3 linked regions of the Sagittula sp. P11 genome follow. The protein of the gene in region 3 interacts with the protein of the main gene of each other region in a pairwise test. Links are inferred from orthologs where the notes say so. Each region holds a gene or a part of one and is shown on either strand. Other genes may lie near its edges. The genes, in order: odhB, CDO87_RS01825 and lpdA.

Region 1 (3,034 bases), 970 kb from region 3 along the record:
GGTAGCCGCCCTCTTGCAACAGCGCCCGATGCGCCCGGGCGGAGGGCGCATCCAGCCAGTCCTTGGAGATCAGCATGGGGCCGGTGAGGTTGCCGCTGGTCATCTGGATCGGCGACACGTAGTCGCCGTCGAAACCCTCCTCCGCAAGGGTTCTGTACCCCGGCAGGGAAAACGCGCGGCGGCGGCGGATGGCATCGGTGAAAGCTGACGTCATTGCGCCGCCTCGTAGTCGGCCAACAAGCCCTGCAACCGGGCCGTCTCCTCCGCCGTCAGGATCTTCTGGTCCGTCAGGTTCGCCAAGTCGGCCAGCTTGTACCATTCGTCGCGTGTGGCGACCCGTCCGCGCGTCAGCACCTTTTCTGCCGTGCGTTGGACCATGCCGCCCGCCTCGAAAAACCCAAAGCACGCCTCGGCGCGAAATTGGTCGAGAAAGGCCCGCACCTCCGCGGCACCCTCGGCGCTCCCGCGCATGATGTCCGAAAGCTCGTTGCCGGTCACGTCATACCACATCCGCAGTTCGTCGAGGACGAAGCGTAACCTCGACCTGTCCGGCGCATCCCCCAGAACGTCGGTAAAGACATGGCCGGGTTCGACAATGGTGGTCATGGCCGGGTCAGTTCCGAAAGCCAGCCGATGCAGGGCGATCCGCCACGCGCGGTAGACATCGACACCATGCGCAAGACGCGCAATGTCGGCGTGCATGTCTTCGGCTGTTCCCGGCGTTGCCATGGACCCGTCTCGCACCGTTCAGTGTTGGCAGGCGCACCCGTGTGCGCCCGCCGCAGGGTGGGTTTTCAACCCACCATCACAGGTCCATCAGCAGACGGCGCGGGTCTTCCAGCGCTTCTTTCACGCGGACGAGGAAGGTCACCGCGCCTTTGCCGTCGACGATGCGGTGATCGTAGGACAGGGCAAGGTACATCATCGGGCGGATCTTGATCTCGCCGTTGATGACCATCGGGCGGTCCTGGATCTTGTGCATGCCGAGGATGCCGGACTGCGGGGGGTTCAGGATCGGCGAGGACATGAGCGAGCCGTAGACGCCGCCGTTCGAGATGGTGAACGTGCCGCCCTGCATCTCTGCCATGGACAGCTTGCCGTCGCGGGCGCGCTTGCCCTTCTCGTTGATCGCCTTCTCGATTTCCGCGAACGACATGCTGTCGGCATCGCGGATGACCGGAACCACCAGACCCTGCGGCGTGCCCGCCGCGATGCCCATGTGCACGAAGTTCTTGTAGACGATGTCGGTGCCGTCGATCTCGGCGTTGACCTCGGGAACCTCCTTCAGCGCGTGGCAGCAGGCCTTCGTGAAGAAGGACATGAAGCCCAGACGGACGCCGTGCTTCTTCTCGAACAGGTCCTTGTACTCCGACCGCAGCGCCATGACCTCGGTCATGTCCACCTCGTTGTAGGTGGTCAGGATCGCGGCGGTGTTCTGCGCGTCCTTCAGGCGGCGGGCGATGGTCTGACGCAGGCGGGTCATCTTCACCCGCTCCTCGCGCGCCTCGTCCTCGGCCGCGACAGGGGCGCGCGGCGCAGAGGCCGGAGTGGAGGCTGCCGGGGAGGCGTTCGCAGCGGCCACGGCGGCGGCCACATCGGCCTTCGTCGCGCGGCCGTCCTTGCCGGTGCCCTTCACCTGATCGCGGGAGACGTTCGCCTCGGCCATGGCCTTTTCGGCTGCCGGGCCATCCTTGATGTCCTTGCCCGGACCGCCGTTGCCGGCGGGCGGGGTGGAGTATTGCGTGTCCTTCGGCTCGGCCTCTGCCTTCGGCGCGGCGGAGACACCCTCGCCGGAAGCGATCACCGCCAGCTTGGCGTTGGCTTCGACCGTGTCGCCTTCCTGGGCGACGATTTCCGTCAGCGTGCCGGAGGCCGGTGCGGGTACTTCGACTGACACCTTGTCGGTTTCCAGTTCGCACAGCATCTCGTCCTGCGTGACACTGTCGCCAACCTTCTTGAACCAGGTGGAGACGGTCGCCTCGGTCACGGATTCGCCGAGCGTCGGCACCATCACGTCCACGCTGTCGCCGCCGCCGGAGGCGCTGCCGCTGCTGGTCTCCGCCTCTTTCGCGCGCGGCTTGGTCTCCTCGGGGCCGGCGTTGCCGGACTCCGCGATGTTGGCAAGCAGCGCGTCGACGCCAACGGTGTCGCCTTCCTTCGCCACGATGTCCGAGAGGGTGCCGGCGGCGGGCGATGGCACCTCCACCGTCACCTTGTCGGTTTCCAGCTCGCACAGCATCTCGTCCACGGCAACGCTGTCGCCCGGCTTCTTGAACCAGGTGGCCACGGTGGCCTCGGTCACCGATTCCCCAAGGGTGGGGACGCGTACTTCGGTCATGTCTTCACTTCCTTTTTCAATACCCTTGCGCCTCGCGGCCGTGGGTTCATTCGATCGTCAGCGCTTCGTCGACAAGCGCGGCTTGCTGTGCCTTGTGGGTGGAGGCCAGGCCCGTTGCGGGCGAGGCCGAGGTGGCGCGGCCCACGTAGCGCGGGCGCGGATGCTCTGCCTTGATGCGGCCGAGGACCCATTCGATGTTCGGCTCGATGAAGGACCAGGCGCCCTGGTTCTTGGGCTCTTCCTGGCACCAGATCATCTCTGCCTGCTTGAAGCGTTCCAGCTCCTTGACGAGGCTGATCGCCGGGAACGGATAGAACTGTTCGACCCGCAGCAGGTAGACGTCGTCCAGACCGCGCGCGTCGCGTTCTTCCAGCAGGTCATAGTAGACCTTGCCCGAACACATGACGACGCGCTTGATCTTGTCGTCCGAAACCAGCTTGGTTTCAGAATGCCCGGTTTCCGCATCGTCCCAGAGGACGCGGTGGAAGGACGAGCCGGTGGTGAACATCTCCATCTCCGAGACGCAGAGCCTGTGGCGCAGAAGCGACTTCGGCGTCATCAGCATCAGCGGCTTGCGGTACGACCGATGCAACTGGCGGCGCAGGATGTGGAAATAGTTCGCTGGCGTCGAGCAGTTGGCCACGATCCAGTTGTCCTGGCCGCAGAGCTGCAGGAAGCGTTCCAGACGGGCGGAGG
Region 2 (3,241 bases), 1.5 Mb from region 3 along the record:
CCGAACAAACTGCGGCCCAGCCCCCCCAGCCGAACCACTACCCGGCGATTCGCATGCACCCGGCGCTCGCCGCCCAACGCGCCGCCGAAGCCGAGGCCCGCAACTCCGCCGCACGGAAAGACGCGCCGGCACCGGCCACACGGCCCACAGTCCAGCCCGCGCCAGCCTCCATCCAGCCGCTGCGCGTGCAGCCCGCCGCTGCCGCCGTCCAGCCGCTCCGCCCGCAGCCTGCGCCCGCGGCGCCACGCGCCTCCGCACCGGAAACGGGGGGCGCCGACGACACGCCGCGGCCCGTCTTCCAGACCTCCCGGCGCAGGCTCGGCGTGACCTCAGGCGCGCTGATGTCCGCCTGACCCAAGAAAACCCGCGGAACACAAGGCGAACACACCTTCCCCTTCCGGCGCCCCGGCGTTAGATTGACGCCATGAGCAGCTACGACGAATTCGACGCATTCGAGGCGTCTTCGCTTTCCGCCCGCGCCATGGCCGCGCGCCCGCACCCCTATCTGGACGAGCTGAACCCGGCCCAGCGGGAGGCTGTCGAACATCTCGACGGGCCGGTCCTGATGCTGGCCGGGGCCGGCACCGGCAAGACCAAGGCGCTGACCGCCCGCGTGGTGCACCTGCTGAACACCGGCCGCGCCCGCCCGAACGAGATCCTCAGCGTGACCTTCACCAACAAGGCCGCGCGCGAGATGAAGAACCGCGTCTCGAACATGCTGGGTCAGGTGGTGGAGGGGATGCCATGGATGGGCACCTTCCACTCCATCTGCGTGAAGCTGCTCCGCCGCCACGCCGAACTCGTGGGGCTGAAGTCGAACTTCACCATCCTCGACACCGACGACCAGCTCCGCCTGCTCAAGCAACTGGTGCAGGCGCATGGCATCGACGACAAGCGCTGGCCCGCCCGCCAGCTGGCCAACATCATCGACGGCTGGAAGAACCGCGCGCTGACGCCCGACAAGGTGCCCGCCGCCGACGCGGGCGCCTACAACCACAAGGGCCCCCGCCTTTACGCCGAATACCAGGAACGCCTGAAGGAGCTGAACGCCACCGACTTCGGCGACCTGCTCCTGCACATGGTGACGATCTTCCAGACCCACCCGGACGTGCTGGAACAGTACCAGCGCTGGTTCCGCTACATCCTCGTGGACGAGTATCAGGACACTAACGTCGCGCAGTACCTCTGGCTGCGGCTGCTGGCGTCAGCGCACAAGAACATCTGCTGCGTGGGCGACGACGACCAGTCGATCTACGGCTGGCGCGGCGCCGAGGTGGGCAACATCCTGCGGTTCGAAAAGGACTTTCCCGGCGCGCATGTGGTGCGGCTGGAACAGAACTACCGCTCCACCCCGCACATCCTCGCCGCCGCCTCCGGCGTGATCCGGGGCAACTCGAACCGCCTCGGCAAGGAGCTCTGGACCGATCGGCAGGAGGGCTGGAAGGTCCGCCTGATCGGTCACTGGGACGGCGAGGAAGAGGCGCGCTGGGTCGGCGAGGAAATCGAATCGATGCAGAACGGCACGCGCCGGATGCGGCCGTTCAGCCTCGACGAGATGGCGATCCTCGTCCGCGCCTCGCACCAGATGCGCGCCTTCGAGGACCGCTTTCTGACCATCGGCCTGCCCTACCGCGTCATCGGCGGCCCCCGCTTCTACGAGCGGATGGAGATTCGCGATGCCATGGCCTACTTCCGGCTGGTGGTGTCGCCCACCGACGACCTCGCGTTCGAGCGGATCGTGAACACGCCGAAGCGCGGCCTCGGCGACAAGGCCCAGCAGACCATCCAGCGCATCGCCCGCGAAAACGGCGTCTCCCTGCTGGACGGCGCGGCGCTGGCGGTCGAGCAGAAGGCCATCACCGGCAAGGGCGCCAAGGCGCTGGGACAACTGGTGGCCGACCTCGCGCGCTGGGGCCGGATGACCCGGGCCACGGTCGCGGTGGACAGCGACGACGACGTGATCGACGACCTGGCCCAGCCGATGAATGCCCGGCCGGAGGTCAGCCACGTCGAGCTGGCGCAGATCATCCTCGACGAATCCGGCTACACGGAGATGTGGCAGAACGACAAGACGCCGGAGGCGCCGGGCCGGCTGGAAAACCTCAAGGAACTGGTCAAGGCGCTGGAAAGTTTCGAGAACCTGCAAGGTTTCCTCGAACACGTCAGCCTTGTCATGGACAACGACACCGACGAATCCGGGGCCAAGGTCTCGATCATGACGCTGCACGCCGCCAAGGGGCTGGAGTTCCCCGCCGTCTTCCTGCCCGGCTGGGAGGACGGCCTCTTCCCCTCGCAGCGGTCGATGGACGAAAGCGGCGTTAAGGGGCTGGAGGAAGAGCGCCGGCTCGCCTACGTCGGCATCACCCGGGCCGAGGAATGCTGCACCATCAGCTTCGCGGGCAACCGCCGGGTGTTCGGCCAGTGGCAGTCGCAGATGCCCTCGCGCTTCGTCGACGAGCTGCCCGAGGAACACGTGGAGGTGCTGACGCCCCCGGGCCTTTACGGCGGCGGCGGGTTCGGCGCGGCGCAGGGCGGGTTCGGCGGGGCGTCCTCGACGCTGGAAACCCGCGCGGCAGAGGCGAATGTCTACAACTCGCCCGGCTGGAAGCGCCTGCAGGCGCGCTCCGGCGAACGCCCGGTCAGCCAGCCGCGCGAATCGAAGACGCAGGTGATCGACATGCAGGCGGTCTCGGCCTTCACCGTGGGCGAACGCGTGTTCCACCAGAAGTTCGGCTACGGCGCCGTCACGGGGATCGAGGGCGACAAGCTGGAGATCGCCTTCGAGAAGGCCGGGACGAAGAAGGTGGTCGCCCGATTCCTCTGCGCCGCGGACGACATTCCGTTCTGATCTGGTCTGACCTGATGCCGGGCCGCGCGGGCCTCCGGGGCCGAAATCCGCGCAACCGTGCCTTCGCCTGTTCGCAAGCGCCGCGCGGCGTGCTATCCCGTTGCCCACGCTCACATTCAGGGAAGTCCCGTGCACCGCAAGACACCGCTCCGGATCGCCGCCGCGCTGGTCCTTTGCCTTCTGTCCGGTCCACTGGCCGCGCAGGACCCGGTGGTCAACTTCGCGCCCGAAGACGCGGACATGGCCGCCGCCATCGAGGAGGCGCGCAGCAATCTCGACTTCGTCCTGGCCCGGCTGGCGACGGAGGATGGCGGCCTGCACCCGGCGCTGAACCTCAAGGCACGGCTGCCCGTCAATCACTTCGACGTCGATGACGAGGTCATCTGGGTCGAG
Region 3 (3,122 bases):
GCCGTGCCGCCGTGGAGGCGCATGAGGCAGTCGGCGGCGCGCTGCTGGACGACACCGACGCCGTGGCGATGGACGACGGCGCGCTGGACCGCGCGCTGGCCGCCGTGCGCGGCGCCGCTCCCGAGGAGCGCCCGATCCACATGCCGAAGACCGACCCGGTCGTTCCGGCCCCGCTGGTCGACTACATCGGCGGCGGGCTGGAGGACGTGCGCTGGCGTCCGCTGGGCATGGGCGTGAAGCAGGCGATCCTGCCCACCGCTCCGGGCGCCACCGCACGGCTGCTGTATATCCCGGCGGGCACCGCCGTGCCGGACCACGGCCACAACGGGCTGGAGCTGACGCTGGTCCTGCAGGGCGCGTTTTCAGACGAGGACGGCCGCTATGCCCGCGGCGACGTGGAGGTCGCCGACGGCGACACCCAGCACATGCCCGTGGCCGACATCTCGGGCGACTGCATCTGCCTTGCCGTGACCGACGCGCCGCTGAAATTCCGCAGCTTCCTCCCGCGTCTGCTGCAGCCCTTGTTCCGTATCTAGTGACAGGGTTCGACGAAGAAGGGGCGCGCCGGTGATCGGCGCGCCCCGCTTCGTTCGGAAGGAGGGTGGCGCAAAGCCCCACCCTACAGGATCTCAGTGCTTCTTCTTCCGGGGCGGCATGAGGTCCGTGATGGTGCCCTCGAACATCTCCGCCGCGAAGTTCACCGTCTCCGACAGGGTCGGATGCGGGTGGATCGTGTGGCCCAGGTCGACCGCATCGGCGCCCATCTCGATGGCCAGCGCCACTTCGGCGATCAGGTCGCCCGCGCTGGGGCCGACGATGCAGCCGCCGACGACGCGCTGATCCTCCGGATCGAAGAGCAGCTTGGTCATGCCCTCGCTCCGGCCCAGCGACAGGGACCGCCCCGAGGCCGCCCATGGGAACACGCCCTTCTCGACCTTGATGCCCTGCTCCTTGGCCTGCGTTTCCGTCAGGCCGACCCATGCGACCTCCGGATCGGTATAGGCCACCGACGGGATCACCAAGGCGTCGAAGTGGCGCTTCTCTCCGGCGCAGACCTCTGCCGCGACCTTGCCTTCGTGCACCGCCTTGTGCGCCAGCATCGGCTGGCCCACCACGTCGCCGATGGCGAAGATATGCGACACGCCGGTGCGCTGCTGGCTGTCCACGGCGATGAAGCCGCGGTCGTCCACCGCCACGCCCGCCTTGTCGGCGTCGATCTTCTTGCCGTTCGGACGGCGGCCCACCGACACCAGGACCTTGTCGAAGGTGTCGGAGAAGGACTCGCCCTTCTCGTCCTCGAAGGTGACGTGCAGGCCGTCGTCCTTCGCCTCGACCCCGGTGACCTTGGTCTTGAGGAAGATGTTCTCGTACCGGCCCTTGATGCGCTGCATCAGCGGCTTGACCACGTCCTTGTCGGCGCCCGGGATGATCTGGTCCATCAGTTCGACGACCGTGATCTTCGACCCCAGCGCGTCGTAGACGCAGGCCATCTCCAGCCCGATGATCCCGCCGCCCAGCACCAGCATCCGCTTCGGGATGTCGGCCAGTTCCAGCGCGCCGGTGGAGTCGATCACCCGCGGATCGTCATGCGGGATGAAGGGCAGCGCCACAGGTTCCGATCCGGCGGCGATGATGCACTGGTCGAAGCTGACCGAGGTGCCCTCGACGTCGATCATGTTCGGCCCGGTGAACTTGCCGAAGCCCTTCACCACCTTGACCTTGCGCTGCTTGGCCAGCCCGTCGAGGCCGCCGGTCAGCTTGCCGACCACCTCGTTCTTGAAGCCGCGCAGCGCGTCGAGGTCGATCTCCGGCTTGCCGAACTTGAGCCCGTGGTGCGCGGTCTCCTCCGCCTCCGTGATGACCTTGGCCATGTGCAGAAGCGCCTTCGAGGGGATGCAGCCGACGTTGAGGCAGACGCCGCCTAGGCTGTCGTACTTCTCGATCAGCACCACCGACTTGCCGAGGTCCGCCGCACGGAACGCAGCCGTGTAGCCGCCGGGGCCGGAGCCCAGAACGACCACCTCGGCGTGGACATCGCCGGGGCCTGTGGCGGTGCCGCTGGCCTCGACGGCCTTCGGCGCCTCCTTGGCGGGGGCCTTCTCCTCGGACTTGCCTTCGCTGTCGCCGGACTCCGGGCCGCCGGAGCCGCCCGACGCGCCTTCGAGCACGACGATCACGTCGCCCTCGGACACGCGGTCGCCTTCCTTCACCTTGATTTCCTTGACCTTGCCGGCGCCCGAAGAGGGCACCTCCATGGTCGCCTTGTCGGATTCCAGTTCGATCAGGGCGTCCTCTTCCGCCACGGTGTCGCCCACCGAGACGAGGACCGTGACCACGGGAACGTCCTTGAAATCGCCGATATCGGGTACCTTGATGTCCATGTCGCTCACCACATCAGCTTGCGCATGTCGCCGAGCAGCGTCTTGAGCGTCACGCAGAAGCGTGCGGCAAGCGCGCCGTCGATGGCACGGTGGTCATAGGACAGCGACAGCGGCTGCATGAGGCGCGGGACGAACTGTTCGCCGTCCCAGACCGGGGCCATCTTCGACCGGGTGAGGCCGAGGATCGCCACCTCCGGCGCGTTCACGATGGGGGTGAAGGACGTGCCGCCGATCCCGCCGAGCGACGAGATGGTGAAGGTCGCGCCCTGCATGTCGCCGGACTTCAGCTCCCCCTTGCGGGCCTTGGAGCTGAGCTCCATCAGGTCCTTGGATATCTCCACCAGGCCCTTGCGGTCGGCGTCCTTGATGACCGGCACCATCAGGCCGTTCGGCGTGTCCGCCGCGAAGCCGATGTTGTAGAAGTCCTTCTTGATCAGCTTGTCGCCGTCCGGGTGGATCGACGAGTTCACTTCCCAGTGCTCCTTCAGCGCCGAGACCGAGGCCTTGATCACGAAGGACAGCAGCGTGACGCGATAGCCGTCTTCCTTGGCCATCGTGTCCATTTCCTTGCGGTACTTGTCCAGCTCGGTGATGTCGGCTTCGTCGTTGTGGGTGACATGCGGGATGTTCAGCCACGAGCGGTGCAGCGCGGGGCCGGAGATCTTCTTGATCCGCGGCATTTCCACGTCCTCAACAGGCCCGAACTTCGAGAAGTCGACCTTCGGGATCGGCGGAATGCCC

The links.
Region 1: the proteins of lpdA (region 3) and odhB interact in binary tests that used the Escherichia coli proteins (3 or more experiments, as listed by UniProt). The link is inferred for Sagittula sp. P11 from one-to-one orthologs.
Region 2: the proteins of lpdA (region 3) and CDO87_RS01825 interact in binary tests that used the Escherichia coli proteins (3 or more experiments, as listed by UniProt). The link is inferred for Sagittula sp. P11 from one-to-one orthologs.

The regions. Positions count from the first base shown.
Region 1 is NZ_CP021913.1:911,529-914,562, reverse strand. The notes cover bases 73-2,954. They hold odhB (2-oxoglutarate dehydrogenase complex dihydrolipoyllysine-residue succinyltransferase), read right to left. Parts: upstream 2,339-2,954; coding sequence 806-2,338; downstream 73-805. Other genes in these bases: CDO87_RS04440 (2-oxoglutarate dehydrogenase E1 component), read right to left, coding at 2,385-2,954; CDO87_RS04450 (hypothetical protein), read right to left, coding at 211-729; CDO87_RS04455 (hypothetical protein), read right to left, coding at 73-214. Also shown: more of CDO87_RS04455, read right to left, coding at 1-72; more of CDO87_RS04440, read right to left, coding at 2,955-3,034. UniProt on the Escherichia coli protein: E2 component of the 2-oxoglutarate dehydrogenase (OGDH) complex which catalyzes the second step in the conversion of 2-oxoglutarate to succinyl-CoA and CO(2).
Region 2 is NZ_CP021913.1:377,217-380,457, forward strand. The notes cover bases 48-3,136. They hold CDO87_RS01825 (ATP-dependent helicase), read left to right. Parts: upstream 48-424; coding sequence 425-2,848; downstream 2,849-3,136. Other genes in these bases: CDO87_RS01820 (hypothetical protein), read left to right, coding at 48-353; CDO87_RS01830 (YegJ family protein), read left to right, coding at 2,978-3,136. In the rest of the region: more of CDO87_RS01820, read left to right, coding at 1-47; more of CDO87_RS01830, read left to right, coding at 3,137-3,241. UniProt on the Escherichia coli protein: A helicase with DNA-dependent ATPase activity. Unwinds DNA duplexes with 3'-5' polarity. Translocates on single-stranded DNA with 3'-5' polarity. Initiates unwinding more efficiently from a nicked substrate than double-stranded DNA.
Region 3 is NZ_CP021913.1:1,884,730-1,887,851, forward strand. What follows is about bases 6-2,975. They hold lpdA (dihydrolipoyl dehydrogenase), read right to left. Parts: upstream 2,382-2,975; coding sequence 630-2,381; downstream 6-629. Other genes in these bases: CDO87_RS09230 (ChrR family anti-sigma-E factor), read left to right, coding at 6-536; aceF (dihydrolipoyllysine-residue acetyltransferase), read right to left, coding at 2,387-2,975. In the rest of the region: more of CDO87_RS09230, read left to right, coding at 1-5; more of aceF, read right to left, coding at 2,976-3,122. UniProt on the Escherichia coli protein: Lipoamide dehydrogenase is a component of the glycine cleavage system as well as of the alpha-ketoacid dehydrogenase complexes.